3 regions of the Oceanobacillus sp. FSL K6-3682 genome follow, and region 2 is predicted to be linked to each of the others. Evidence: a T-box and tRNA genes for the amino acid it is inferred to sense, from the RefSeq annotation. Region 2 holds a T-box; the other regions hold tRNA genes.

Region 1 (4,401 bases), 1.7 Mb from region 2:
CTAAGGTGAGCGGGAGAACTCTCGTTAAGGAACTCGGCAAAATGACCCCGTAACTTCGGGAGAAGGGGTGCTCACTTGTGAGTGAGCCGCAGTGAATAGGCCCAAGCGACTGTTTAGCAAAAACACAGGTCTCTGCGAAGCCGAAAGGCGAAGTATAGGGGCTGACACCTGCCCGGTGCTGGAAGGTTAAGGGGAAGAGTTAGCTCTTCGGAGCGAAGCTTTGAACCGAAGCCCCAGTAAACGGCGGCCGTAACTATAACGGTCCTAAGGTAGCGAAATTCCTTGTCGGGTAAGTTCCGACCCGCACGAAAGGTGCAACGACTTGGGCACTGTCTCAACGAGAGACCCGGTGAAATTATACTATGCGTGAAGATGCGCATTACCCGCGACAGGACGGAAAGACCCCGTGGAGCTTTACTGTAGCCTGATATGGAATGTTTGTGCAGTTTGTACAGGATAGGTGGGAGCCTTTGAAGCGTGAGCGCCAGCTTACGTGGAGGCACCCGTGGGATACCACCCTAACTGTATGACCATTCTAACCCAGGACCGTAATCCGGTTCGGAGACAGTGTCAGGCGGGCAGTTTGACTGGGGCGGTCGCCTCCTAAAAGGTAACGGAGGCGCCCAAAGGTTCCCTCAGAATGGTTGGAAATCATTCGTAGAGTGTAAAGGCAGAAGGGAGCTTGACTGCGAGACCTACAAGTCGAGCAGGGACGAAAGTCGGGCTTAGTGATCCGGTGGTTCCGCATGGAAGGGCCATCGCTCAACGGATAAAAGCTACCCCGGGGATAACAGGCTTATCTCCCCCAAGAGTTCACATCGACGGGGAGGTTTGGCACCTCGATGTCGGCTCATCGCATCCTGGGGCTGTAGTCGGTCCCAAGGGTTGGGCTGTTCGCCCATTAAAGCGGTACGCGAGCTGGGTTCAGAACGTCGTGAGACAGTTCGGTCCCTATCCGTCGTGGGCGTTGGAAGTTTGAGAGGAGCTGTCCTTAGTACGAGAGGACCGGGATGGACACACCGCTGGTGTACCAGTTGTTCCGCCAGGAGCATAGCTGGGTAGCTACGTGTGGAAAGGATAAGTGCTGAAAGCATCTAAGCATGAAGCCCCCCTCAAGATGAAACTTCCCATCACTTCAAGTGAGTAAAATCCCTCAGAGACGATGAGGTTGATAGGTCCGAGGTGGAAGCGTGGCGACACGTGCAGCTGACGGATACTAATCGATTGAGGACTTATCTAAGTTTTTTGATGTCACGTTACTCTTATTTAGTTTTCAGGGTGCAAATTTAAAAAAAGTGTTGCATTTTTATTCTGAAGTGCATATAATATAACTTGTCCTTGTTTTTAAGGAAACATCTTCAAGTTACATATTGTATTGTCTGGTGGCGATAGCGAAGAGGTCACACCTGTTCCCATGCCGAACACAGAAGTTAAGTTCTTCAGCGCCAATGGTAGTTGGGGGCTTCCCCCTGCGAGAGTAGGACGTTGCCAGGCTTTAAATCCGGAGGATTAGCTCAGCTGGGAGAGCACCTGCCTTACAAGCAGGGGGTCGCAGGTTCGAGCCCTGCATCCTCCACCATTATGCCGGCCTAGCTCAACTGGTAGAGCAACTGACTTGTAATCAGTAGGTTGGGGGTTCAAGTCCTCTGGCCGGCACCATTTTCCTTTTAAGGAGCCATTAGCTCAGTCGGTAGAGCATCTGACTTTTAATCAGAGGGTCGAAGGTTCGAATCCTTCATGGCTCACCATTTGCGGGTGTGGCGGAATTGGCAGACGCGCTAGACTTAGGATCTAGTGCCTTCGGGCGTGGGGGTTCAAGTCCCTCCACCCGCACCATTAATTAAATAAAGGCAATACGCGGAAGTAGTTCAGTGGTAGAACATCACCTTGCCAAGGTGGGGGTCGCGGGTTCGAATCCCGTCTTCCGCTCCAAATATTGCCGGGGTGGCGGAACTGGCAGACGCACAGGACTTAAAATCCTGCGGTAAGTGATTACCGTACCGGTTCGATTCCGGTCCTCGGCACCATAAGCGCCCGTAGCTCAATTGGATAGAGCGTTTGACTACGGATCAAGAGGTTAGGGGTTCGACTCCTCTCGGGCGCGCCATCGGGAAGTAGCTCAGCTTGGTAGAGCACTTGGTTTGGGACCAAGGGGTCGCAGGTTCGAATCCTGTCTTCCCGACCATTACATGAATATAACATGGGGCCTTAGCTCAGCTGGGAGAGCGCCTGCCTTGCACGCAGGAGGTCAGCGGTTCGATCCCGCTAGGCTCCACTCAATAACTTTTAAATAAGTTGTTGACAATGGTTTTGAAACATGATATATTGATTTGGTCGCCGTTTTTAAAAGCGACAAAGAAATTGCTCTTTGAAAACTGAACAAAACAACCAGTACGAAAGAAGAAAAACACCTCGTTTTTCTTGAATATTTAAGTCAGAAGTTGACTTCTGAAAGCTAAAGAAACAAACACTTTTATGGAGAGTTTGATCTTGGCTCAGGACGAACGCTGGCGGCGTGCCTAATACATGCAAGTCGAGCGCGGGAAGCGGACAGAACTCTTCGGAGGGACGTTCGTGGAACGAGCGGCGGACGGGTGAGTAACACGTAGGCAACCTGCCTGTAAGACTGGGATAACTCGCGGAAACGCGAGCTAATACCGGATAATACTTATCATCTCCTGATGGTAAGTTGAAAGGCGGCTTTTGCTGTCACTTACAGATGGGCCTGCGGCGCATTAGCTAGTTGGTGAGGTAATGGCTCACCAAGGCGACGATGCGTAGCCGACCTGAGAGGGTGATCGGCCACACTGGGACTGAGACACGGCCCAGACTCCTACGGGAGGCAGCAGTAGGGAATCTTCCGCAATGGACGAAAGTCTGACGGAGCAACGCCGCGTGAGTGATGAAGGTTTTCGGATCGTAAAACTCTGTTGTCGGGGAAGAACAAGTATGATAGTAACTGATCGTACCTTGACGGTACCCGACCAGAAAGCCACGGCTAACTACGTGCCAGCAGCCGCGGTAATACGTAGGTGGCAAGCGTTGTCCGGAATTATTGGGCGTAAAGCGCTCGCAGGCGGTTCTTTAAGTCTGATGTGAAATCTTGCGGCTCAACCGTAAACGTGCATTGGAAACTGGAGGACTTGAGTGCAGAAGAGGAGAGTGGAATTCCACGTGTAGCGGTGAAATGCGTAGAGATGTGGAGGAACACCAGTGGCGAAGGCGACTCTCTGGTCTGTAACTGACGCTGAGGAGCGAAAGCGTGGGGAGCGAACAGGATTAGATACCCTGGTAGTCCACGCCGTAAACGATGAGTGCTAGGTGTTAGGGGGTTTCCGCCCCTTAGTGCTGAAGTTAACGCATTAAGCACTCCGCCTGGGGAGTACGGCCGCAAGGCTGAAACTCAAAAGAATTGACGGGGACCCGCACAAGCGGTGGAGCATGTGGTTTAATTCGAAGCAACGCGAAGAACCTTACCAGGTCTTGACATCCTTTGACCGCTCTGGAGACAGAGTTTTCCCTTCGGGGACAAAGTGACAGGTGGTGCATGGTTGTCGTCAGCTCGTGTCGTGAGATGTTGGGTTAAGTCCCGCAACGAGCGCAACCCTTGATCTTAGTTGCCAGCATTTAGTTGGGCACTCTAAGGTGACTGCCGGTGACAAACCGGAGGAAGGTGGGGATGACGTCAAATCATCATGCCCCTTATGACCTGGGCTACACACGTGCTACAATGGACGGAACAAAGGGAAGCAAGCCCGCGAGGTCAAGCAAATCCCATAAAACCGTTCTCAGTTCGGATTGTAGGCTGCAACTCGCCTACATGAAGCCGGAATCGCTAGTAATCGCGGATCAGCATGCCGCGGTGAATACGTTCCCGGGTCTTGTACACACCGCCCGTCACACCACGAGAGTTCGTAACACCCGAAGTCGGTGAGGTAACCTTTTTGGAGCCAGCCGCCGAAGGTGGGACGAATGATTGGGGTGAAGTCGTAACAAGGTAGCCGTATCGGAAGGTGCGGCTGGATCACCTCCTTTCTAAGGATATATAACGGAATTTTGTACTTGGTTGTTTGGTTCAGTTTTGAGAGAGCAATCTCTCTTTTTGTACCTTGAAAACTAAATAAGAGTAACAACGACATCAAACTTTAGAAATAAGGCAAAAAAGCTATTGATATAGCAACACAACTGATTACGAAGTAATCAGCAAACTTATTCCAAAACTTTAGTTAAGTGAATAAGGGCGCACGGTGGATGCCTTGGCACTAGGAGCCGATGAAGGACGGGACTAACACCGATATGCCTCGGGGAGTTGTAAGTAAACTTTGATCCGGGGATTTCCGAATGGGGGAACCCACTGTTCGTAATGGGACAGGACATCTATCTGAATACATAGGGTAGATG
Region 2 (4,401 bases):
GTCCGTTTACCAATTTTTGTAGGGGCGACATCTCCCCGGATAACAGTATGAAACCAAATACTTGCTTCTTCTTCAATTGTTACATCACCATTAATCACAGCATTTTTTGCAATGAATGCAGCAGGATCAATAGATGGAGAGATTCCTTTATAAGATTCAATCATCTGTATTCCTCCAATTAATTTATAATGATTAAAGTATATCAGAGGAAATATTTTCTGGAAAGAAGTCTGAAAAACAGATGATTTTCAGCTGTTTATGGAAAGGGTAATCATTTATATTTACACCATTTTAAAACGATTTTTTAAGTTATAGGCATATATTCTAAACCGCTTATTTCTTATGAATAATAAGTTTGAATGTATATTTATTTCTGTATAACCTCTACAGATACGAATATTTTTATGGTAGAATAAATAAGCTGGTTACATAACGATAGTGATAAATAAATAGATAAATGCTATCTTGGTTTATTCCATTCGTAATCTTGGAGATGGGGAAACCGGCAGTTGTTTCAGTTATTACTGGGACAAGTAATTGTATAAATCGGTCTAATCTATCAATGATTAAAATATTATTCAAACAGGCGAACATTTAAAGTAAAAGTATTTCTTTGAAAATGAACTTTTGGCCTGTCAGAGAGAAAACTGATTTATCGGTAAAAAATGGGGTTGTACTTTCATGTTAATTCAAATTGTCATAGGAATTTTATTTTTTATTGGTGTTTATATACTGATTAGTGATGAACAAAAATGGCTGCGCGTAACAACGTACAGTTATATTATTTTGTTAACGATTATTTTTGCAATTGGGTATATTACGGAGTTAAGCAGTTTGCAGAACTCTGAACTATTCGATATTTCTGCACTGCAACAATGGGTTTACGTATTCGGATACTTGTATTCAGTTCCACTGATGATTGTATCGGCTTATATTTGGATTCCCTATCCGAAGAAATATAAAACACTGCGGAGCCGCGTTCTCATGATTGCACTTATTATATTTATTATCATGACAACCGGACATTTCTTAAATTTATTCTTCCGATTATTATTTTTAGGGATTGCTTAATAATCAAAAGAAACGCCTGATTCAGGAGCGTTTCTTTTTTTCGATAGCGATTAAAAATGGAGCCTGATTTTGTTGATTAATAAATTTGTATTGGAGTACTTGATACTCTTTTTGATTTAATTGCGAAGTGTAAGAAAGAACAGCTTCTTTTTCTTCCAATCCGCCGGAGTGTCCGTAATATATAACTAAGATAATCAGACCTTTTGTTTTTAGCTTTTCCAATATAGCTTCTATAGCTGCAAGAGTAGAATGGGGCTTTGTAATAATAGATTTATCACTTTTTGGTAAATAACCAAGGTTGAAAATAGCTCCGCCGAAAATGTTTTCTTTAATATATTCAGGAATCTTTTCATGGCTGTCTTGAATTAAAGATACATTATGACAGTTATTTTCTTGAAGCTTTTCTTGTGTTTTTTGAATAGCCTGCTCTTGAATATCGAATCCATAAACCTTGCCTGCAGATCCAACTGTCTGACTTAAAAACAATGTATCATGACCGTTTCCACAAGTGGCATCAATTGCTATATCTCCTTCTTTAAGACTTTCTCTTAATAGGGTATGTGCGTAGGTTAAAATATTTAATAGCATGTAGCTGTCTCCTTATGTACTTTTCTGACTCAAGTGTTCAAAATATCATCATTTATCACAGTGTAGTTGACTATATGACCTCTGCTCCCAAAATGGAAAGAAAGCAAAAATTTTAAGCGGAAACCAAGCATTCAGTAACGCTCCAACTTGGTTCGGTCTTAAATGATGAAGTTTTCTTTTTATTATAACAAAGTAAAGCAGGTTCATGCTTATTAGTTATATAAGGAAAAATAAATAAGTTTATCCAAATTTCTTCAATATACTGTTTCCAAATACATAAAATTGTGTATACTAAAGGTAAGATAAATTTTTATCAACTTGACATGGTATGTTTATTTCATTATAATTCCAATATCATAAAATTAAAGACAGTGAAAAAGGATCAGTAATAGGTTGTATCAGTTCCAGAGAAGCAGTGGGTGGTGAAAACTGCTACTGATAAACATATGAACTCACCTTTTTAGTTTGCAGTAATGAAAATAAAGTAGTTACTGTCGTTTCATCAACGTTACTGATGTCAAGCGAGCGCTGATGCGCTAATTTGGGTGGTACCGCGGGAATAATCACAGCTTCTCGTCCCTTCATAGGGATGAGTGGCTTTTTTTATACCTAATTTTAGGGGTGTTAGGTTATAGATACCAGTGTCGTGTGTGATTGAACGATGCAACAGTCATGAAAGAAAGGAAGGATTACAATGAGCTTTCAACATTTGGAAATCGAGAAAAAATGGCAAAAATATTGGGATGAAAATAAAACATTCAAAACAAATACATTTTCCAATAAAGAAAAATTTTATGCACTTGATATGTTTCCTTATCCGTCCGGTCAAGGGTTACACGTTGGACACCCGGAAGGATATACAGCTACAGATATTTTAGCCAGAATGAAAAGAATGCAGGGTTATGAAGTCATGCACCCGATGGGCTGGGATGCATTCGGGCTTCCGGCTGAACAATATGCAATTGATACTGGAAACAGTCCTAAGGAGTTTACAGAAGCGAATATTCAAACCTTTAAGAGACAGATTAAAGAGTTAGGTTTTTCCTATGATTGGGATAGAGAAGTTAATACAACAGATCCTGATTATTACAAATGGACACAATGGATTTTCAAAAAGCTTTATGAAAATGATCTTGCTTATATGGATGAAGTGGCTGTAAACTGGTGTCCGGCTCTTGGAACCGTCCTTGCAAATGAAGAAGTAATTGACGGTAAAAGTGAACGAGGAGGGCATCCGGTAGTCCGTAAACCGATGAAACAGTGGATGCTTAAAATAACTGCGTATGCAGATCGCCTGCTTTCTGATTTGGAAGATCTGGATTGGCCGGAAAGCCTGAAAGAAATGCAACGTAACTGGATCGGGCGTTCAGAAGGTGCTGAGGTAACATTTTCTATTGAAGGGCATGATGAAACCTTTACTGTATTTACGACACGTCCAGATACATTATTCGGAGCAACATATGCAGTAATGGCTCCTGAACATCCATTTATTAAAAAGATTACAACGGCTGACCAAAAAGAAGCTGTGGAAAATTATTTGCATGAAGTACAAACAAAATCTGATTTAGAGCGTACAGACCTTGCTAAAGATAAAACAGGTGTATTTACTGGTGCCTATGCTGTAAATCCTGCTAACGGTGAGAAAATGCCGATATGGGTAGCAGATTATGTATTGATGAGTTATGGCAGTGGAGCAATTATGGCTGTACCTGCACATGATGAGCGTGATTATGAATTTGCCAAAGTTTTTGAACTTCCAATTAAAGAGGTTGTTGCTGGCGGAAATATAGAAGAAGAAGCTTATACCGGAGATGGCTCTCACGTAAATTCAGAGTTCTTGGATGGTCTGGGTAAAGACGAAGCTATTTCAAAAATGATTGATTGGCTGGAGAAAAATGAAAAAGGTACAAAGAAAATTACGTATCGTTTGCGTGATTGGCTTTTCGCTAGACAGCGTTATTGGGGTGAACCTATTCCAATTATTCATTGGGAAGATGGCAGTATGACAGCAGTGCCGGATGAGGAACTTCCTCTGGAACTTCCTGAAATGACAGAGATTAAACCATCAGGAACTGGTGAATCTCCACTTGCTACGAATGAAGAATGGGTGAATGTAGTAGATTCCGAAACGGGGATGAAGGGCAGAAGAGAAACAAATACAATGCCGCAATGGGCTGGCAGCTGCTGGTACTTCCTTCGTTATGTTGATCCGCATAATAAAGAACAGCTTGCTGATCCCAAAGCATTGGAAGAATGGCTTCCGATTGATATTTATATCGGTGGTGCAGAACATGCTGTACTTCACCTTCTATATGCACGTTTTTGGCATAAATTCCTTTATGATATCGGCGTTGTCTCTACAAAAGAACCTTTCCAGAAATTGTTTAACCAAGGGATGATTCTTGGAGAAGGTAATGAGAAGATGAGTAAATCAAAGGGGAATGTAGTTAATCCGGATGATATAATTACTTCTCATGGTGCAGATACATTAAGGTTGTATGAAATGTTCATGGGACCATTAGATGCATCTGTTGCCTGGTCAACAAATGGTTTAGACGGCTCCCGCCGTTTCCTGGACCGTGTCTGGAGACTGTATATTAATGACGATAACTCGTTAACAGATAAAATTACAGATGATGCCGCAACAGAGCTGGATAAGGTTTATCATGAAACGGTGAAGAAGGTAACAGAAGACTTTGAGAACCTTCACTTTAATACAGGAATTTCTCAAATGATGGTATT
Region 3 (4,401 bases), 2.2 Mb from region 2:
AGAACCAAAAAATGCGAAAAAGCTTGTTTTAGTTGCGGGAATTATTTTTTGTATAGTAAGCTTAAAATTAATAACTTGATGAACGTTATCAAAATGAGGTGAAAAATTCATTGAAAAAAGGGGAAGAAACAAAAAAAAGGATATTAGAACAAGGTTTAGGCTTGTTTTCCTCCTATGGTTATGAGGAGACATCTCTTAAAGATATAGCCAAAAATGTAAAAATTAAACCTCCTTCTATTTATGCTTATTTTGAAAGTAAACAAGCTCTTTTCGAACAAATTGTAAATTTTGTGATTGAAGATTATTTAAGTTTTATCAAAGAACAATCCTACGTTATTAAGGATTTTCCATTGAAAAAAAAATTATATTATATTTTAGTTGAGCTGAATAAATACTATTATATGAATGAGAAAGGTCTCTTTCTAAAAAGATATGGAATTTACCCTCCGGAAAATTTTAAAGATCTTATAACAGCTAAAAACAAAGAAGTAGAACAAGCAATTCGAAACCTTGTTTTTTCTATCTTAAGAAATGATAAAACGGATAACTTAATAGACGAAGAAGCAGTAGTGACTTCATTTACCACTTTATTGGACGGTATGCTTTTCTATATGATGAGTTCTCCTTATGAAGGTTATGAACATAGATTAAACACCATATGGTCTGTTTTTTGGAACGGTATTCATGCTAATGCAAAGGAAAATAAATAATTCAAGAAAGGAAATATAACTAAGATGAAAAGTAACCAGATTTTCGTTGAGAGCGAATTTGCCCCGCTAAAAAGAGTAGTTTTAGCACAATCACAATTTTCTTTACCAGCTAGAATCAATAAAGAAACTGAGCAATTTCTGACTGAAGACTCGTTAAAAGCATTAGAAGGTGCTGAAGGAAAAGATATTGCAGATGCTTTCCCAGCTTTACAAAATAAGTGGGAAGTCGAAAAAGAAAATTTTGAGAAAATACTTCAAAAATATAAAGTTGAAATTTTACGTCCTAGACTGCTTACCAAAGAAGAAAAAGTAGAAGGAAAGGAAGATGGCTACAGTAATTTCTTTGCAAGAGACCCTTTCTTTGTTATTGGACAAATGATTATTGAGGGAAGTATGAAACTTGGTCATAGAAAAAAAGAAGTAATGCCTATAAGACATATTCTGGAACAAGAATCTGAAAAAAATAAGTGCCTTTATCTGTCAGTACCGCAAGCAGATCGATCAGGTGATTTTTTTAATATGAAAGGTCCTTTTCTTGAAGGTGGTGATGTATTAGTTCTAAACAAAGAAATTTTCGTTGGTACATCAGGACTTGCCTCTAATCATGAAGGCATAGTTTGGTTAAGAAATTTCTTATCAAATTTCGGATACACGGTTACCGAAGTACCGCTTCATCCTAAGATATTGCATTTAGACTGCGCTTTAAGCTTAGTCAAAGATGGTTTAATGATAGTTTGCGAAGAAGCGTTTCTCGAAGATATCCCGGAAACTCTAAAAAATTGGGATAAAATATCTGTTTCTTTGGAGGATGCGCAAAAATTAATAACAAATGGTTTACCTATAAATGAAGATGTATACGTAACGGACATGGAATTTCAATCCATTGGTGAGCAATTAACCAAAAAAGGGGTAACGGTTGAGTATACTGATTACCGTATTTCCAGAAGTTTCGGCGGTTCTTTCCGCTGTACAACCCAACCTTTATTACGGTTCAATGAGTAAATTTAGATTTATACTAAAACATTTACGTTTTACAGTTATCTAAAAAACTAAATAATTATTTTATCAACATATTCTACACTTCTTAATTTTTCGAGAAGTGTTTTTTTATTGTTTGAATTCTTTCTCTTCCCCAACATATATTTTAGTGCCCATAAAATGAGTGCATAAAAAAATATCAAAGGTCTAAAACCCTTGATATGAATGATTTATACATATGATGCGGTCAAGAGGATTTGAACCTCCACGGGTTATTCACCCACCAGGCCCTCAACCTGGCGCGTCTGCCATTCCGCCATGACCGCATAGAATATAAATGGTGCGGATGAAGGGAGTCGAACCCCCACGTCCTTAACGGACACTGGAGCCTGATTCCAGCGCGTCTGCCAATTCCGCCACATCCGCAAAAAATAAAATGGTGAGCCATGAAGGATTCGAACCTTCGACCCTCTGATTAAAAGTCAGATGCTCTACCGACTGAGCTAATGGCTCCTATGTTAAATGGAGTATTGCTTTATTTAGTGCTTCTCATTTTGGCAGACCCCTGCATCTGCAAGCCCTCCCTTTGAAGTATATGCTTCGGGGTTACTCGAAGCTTATTCGGTGGAAGCTTTGCTCGTTGCTCTACCGACTGAGCTAATGGCTCCTAAATAAAATACTGCTTTTGAAATAAAAAAATACTATTAACGTGAATAGTATTAGCATGTACTCCTTCTAAAAATAAAAATGGCTGGGCCACTAGGATTCGAACCTAGGGTACACGGGATCAAAACCCGATGCCTTACCGCTTGGCTATGGCCCAACTATAATGGCGGTCCGGACGGGACTCGAACCCGCGACCTCCTGCGTGACAGGCAGGCATTCTAACCAACTGAACTACCGGACCAACTATTTATTTTAATTTTTTAGAAAGATGACCCGTACGGGATTCGAACCCGTGTTACCGCCGTGAAAGGGCGGTGTCTTAACCGCTTGACCAACGGGCCATTATGAAAATTTAAATGGCGGAGAAGGAGGGATTTGAACCCTCGCGCCGCTTACACGACCTACACCCTTAGCAGGGGCGCCTCTTCAGCCACTTGAGTACTTCTCCATTAAAGGCTCCACAGGTAGGATTCGAACCTACGACCGATCGGTTAACAGCCGATTGCTCTACCACTGAGCTACTGTGGAATGTAAAAGTATACAGTCACTTGCTATGTAATATCTTAATTACGCAACAACAAGAAATATCATACAATATATCCTGTTTTTTGTCAACAAAAACTTTAAAAGCTTTTCTTTGCCTAGAAAGTTAACCAAAACTCTGTGCAATTCGACAATGTCTGAAGGCAGGTTATTCTCAAGAAAGAAGACTGTCATTTCGTATCAGCTTCATTAATTTATCATGGAAAATATTATTCGTCAATACTTATTTCAAAAAAATTTAAACCAGCTTCAATTTTCCTCTGCATTTGCCGCATCGATACCTGGACACATCCACTTTTCTTACTCTTTTATAAACAGCTTTACATTTTTGACACTCATATATATAGCGGTAACGTTTCTGTTCAGAAGGCAGTTGTTTACAGTGACGGGGAGAACCTGTTTTTGCAAGCAATTCTCTGAAATCCCTATCGCGGTGCCCATAGCCCTTTCCTTCAATATGCAGATGATAATGACAAAGTTCATGTTTAATAATACCGTAAAGTTCTTCCTTTTCAAATTCCAAGACATATTTAGGATTTAATTCAATGATCCGTCTGCTCGGAATATATCTTCCACCAGTAGTCCGTAAACGGGCATTAAACTGGACTTTATCAATGAACGGCTTATTAAAATAAGTCTCTGACAACTGGTTTACCAGCTCATACAATTCCTTATCTGAAATGGGACTCATCATATATTTCATCTCCTGAAAAATAAAATCACACTTTATTCTGCAGAATTTTTCTCTGCCTTATCGCAAATTCAAAAACTTACTTCCTATATATCATTGATTATACCCTTTTAGCAGTCTCCCCTAAAAAGCGAGCCTGCTCACTCATTAATAAACAGAAATATTTTTAAGAACATCTATTCTATTATAATATGATTTATATCAAAATTCAATTCTCATTTAGTTTATCTAATTGAGAATAAATAGAATCTTTCATTTAGAAACTTATTTCTTAACAAAAGAATATAAAACTTTTCTTTTGTTTGTTAATAGATACGTTTTTCACTGCCAACACAGAACTCAATTATACTATTAATAAAAATTCATATAAATAACACAGAATATTAATAGCAATCTACTAGTTATTATGTTATTATAATAATTGTATTTAATATATACTTAGGAGGGAAACTATTTATGAGTGAAAAAAGAAAAATGACCACTGCATTTGGTGCTCCTGTTCCAAATGATGATGATTCCAAAACGGCCGGTAAACGTGGTCCATTATTAATGGAAGACTTTTGGTTCCTTGAAAAACTTGCACACTTTGATCGTGAAGTAATTCCTGAACGTCGTATGCACGCAAAAGGATCTGGTGCTTATGGAACATTAACAATTACAAACGACATTACAAAATATACAAAAGCAAAAATCTTCTCTGAAGTTGGTAAGAAAACAGATATGTTCATCCGTTTCTCCACAGTAGCTGGTGAGCGTGGTGCAGCTGATGCTGAGCGTGATATCCGCGGAACAGCTATGAAATTCTATACAGAA

What was found. The T-box of region 2 lies ahead of leuS (leucine--tRNA ligase). A T-box ahead of a tRNA ligase gene usually reads a tRNA of that ligase, here a tRNA-Leu.
Region 1: it has a tRNA-Leu gene. The T-box ahead of leuS (leucine--tRNA ligase) is inferred to sense a tRNA for this amino acid. The anticodon was not compared.
Region 3: it has a tRNA-Leu gene. The T-box ahead of leuS (leucine--tRNA ligase) is inferred to sense a tRNA for this amino acid. The anticodon was not compared.

What each region holds. Positions count from the first base shown of each region.
Region 1 is NZ_CP150263.1:101,690-106,090, forward strand. It holds rRNA gene MHH51_RS00495 (23S ribosomal RNA) at 1-1,240, shown strand, start outside; rRNA gene rrf (5S ribosomal RNA) at 1,379-1,494, shown strand; tRNA gene MHH51_RS00505 (tRNA-Val) at 1,504-1,579, shown strand; tRNA gene MHH51_RS00510 (tRNA-Thr) at 1,584-1,659, shown strand; tRNA gene MHH51_RS00515 (tRNA-Lys) at 1,673-1,748, shown strand; tRNA gene MHH51_RS00520 (tRNA-Leu) at 1,752-1,836, shown strand; tRNA gene MHH51_RS00525 (tRNA-Gly) at 1,858-1,932, shown strand; tRNA gene MHH51_RS00530 (tRNA-Leu) at 1,939-2,027, shown strand; tRNA gene MHH51_RS00535 (tRNA-Arg) at 2,031-2,107, shown strand; tRNA gene MHH51_RS00540 (tRNA-Pro) at 2,109-2,185, shown strand; tRNA gene MHH51_RS00545 (tRNA-Ala) at 2,203-2,275, shown strand; rRNA gene MHH51_RS00550 (16S ribosomal RNA) at 2,473-4,035, shown strand; rRNA gene MHH51_RS00555 (23S ribosomal RNA) at 4,225-4,401, shown strand, end outside.
Region 2 is NZ_CP150263.1:3,265,449-3,269,849, reverse strand. It holds gene MHH51_RS16250 (gamma carbonic anhydrase family protein) at 1-164, opposite strand, end outside; gene MHH51_RS16245 (hypothetical protein) at 682-1,071, shown strand; gene MHH51_RS16240 (class I SAM-dependent methyltransferase) at 1,093-1,659, opposite strand; T-box leader at 2,022-2,243, shown strand; gene leuS (leucine--tRNA ligase) at 2,354-4,401, shown strand, end outside.
Region 3 is NZ_CP150263.1:1,066,170-1,070,570, reverse strand. It holds gene MHH51_RS05510 (multidrug efflux SMR transporter) at 1-79, shown strand, start outside; gene MHH51_RS05505 (TetR/AcrR family transcriptional regulator) at 111-710, shown strand; gene MHH51_RS05500 (arginine deiminase family protein) at 735-1,712, shown strand; tRNA gene MHH51_RS05495 (tRNA-Leu) at 1,931-2,014, opposite strand; tRNA gene MHH51_RS05490 (tRNA-Leu) at 2,027-2,114, opposite strand; tRNA gene MHH51_RS05485 (tRNA-Lys) at 2,126-2,201, opposite strand; tRNA gene MHH51_RS05480 (tRNA-Gln) at 2,437-2,511, opposite strand; tRNA gene MHH51_RS05475 (tRNA-Asp) at 2,519-2,595, opposite strand; tRNA gene MHH51_RS05470 (tRNA-Glu) at 2,624-2,695, opposite strand; tRNA gene MHH51_RS05465 (tRNA-Ser) at 2,712-2,802, opposite strand; tRNA gene MHH51_RS05460 (tRNA-Asn) at 2,811-2,882, opposite strand; gene MHH51_RS05455 (SprT family protein) at 3,136-3,588, opposite strand; gene MHH51_RS05450 (catalase) at 4,045-4,401, shown strand, end outside.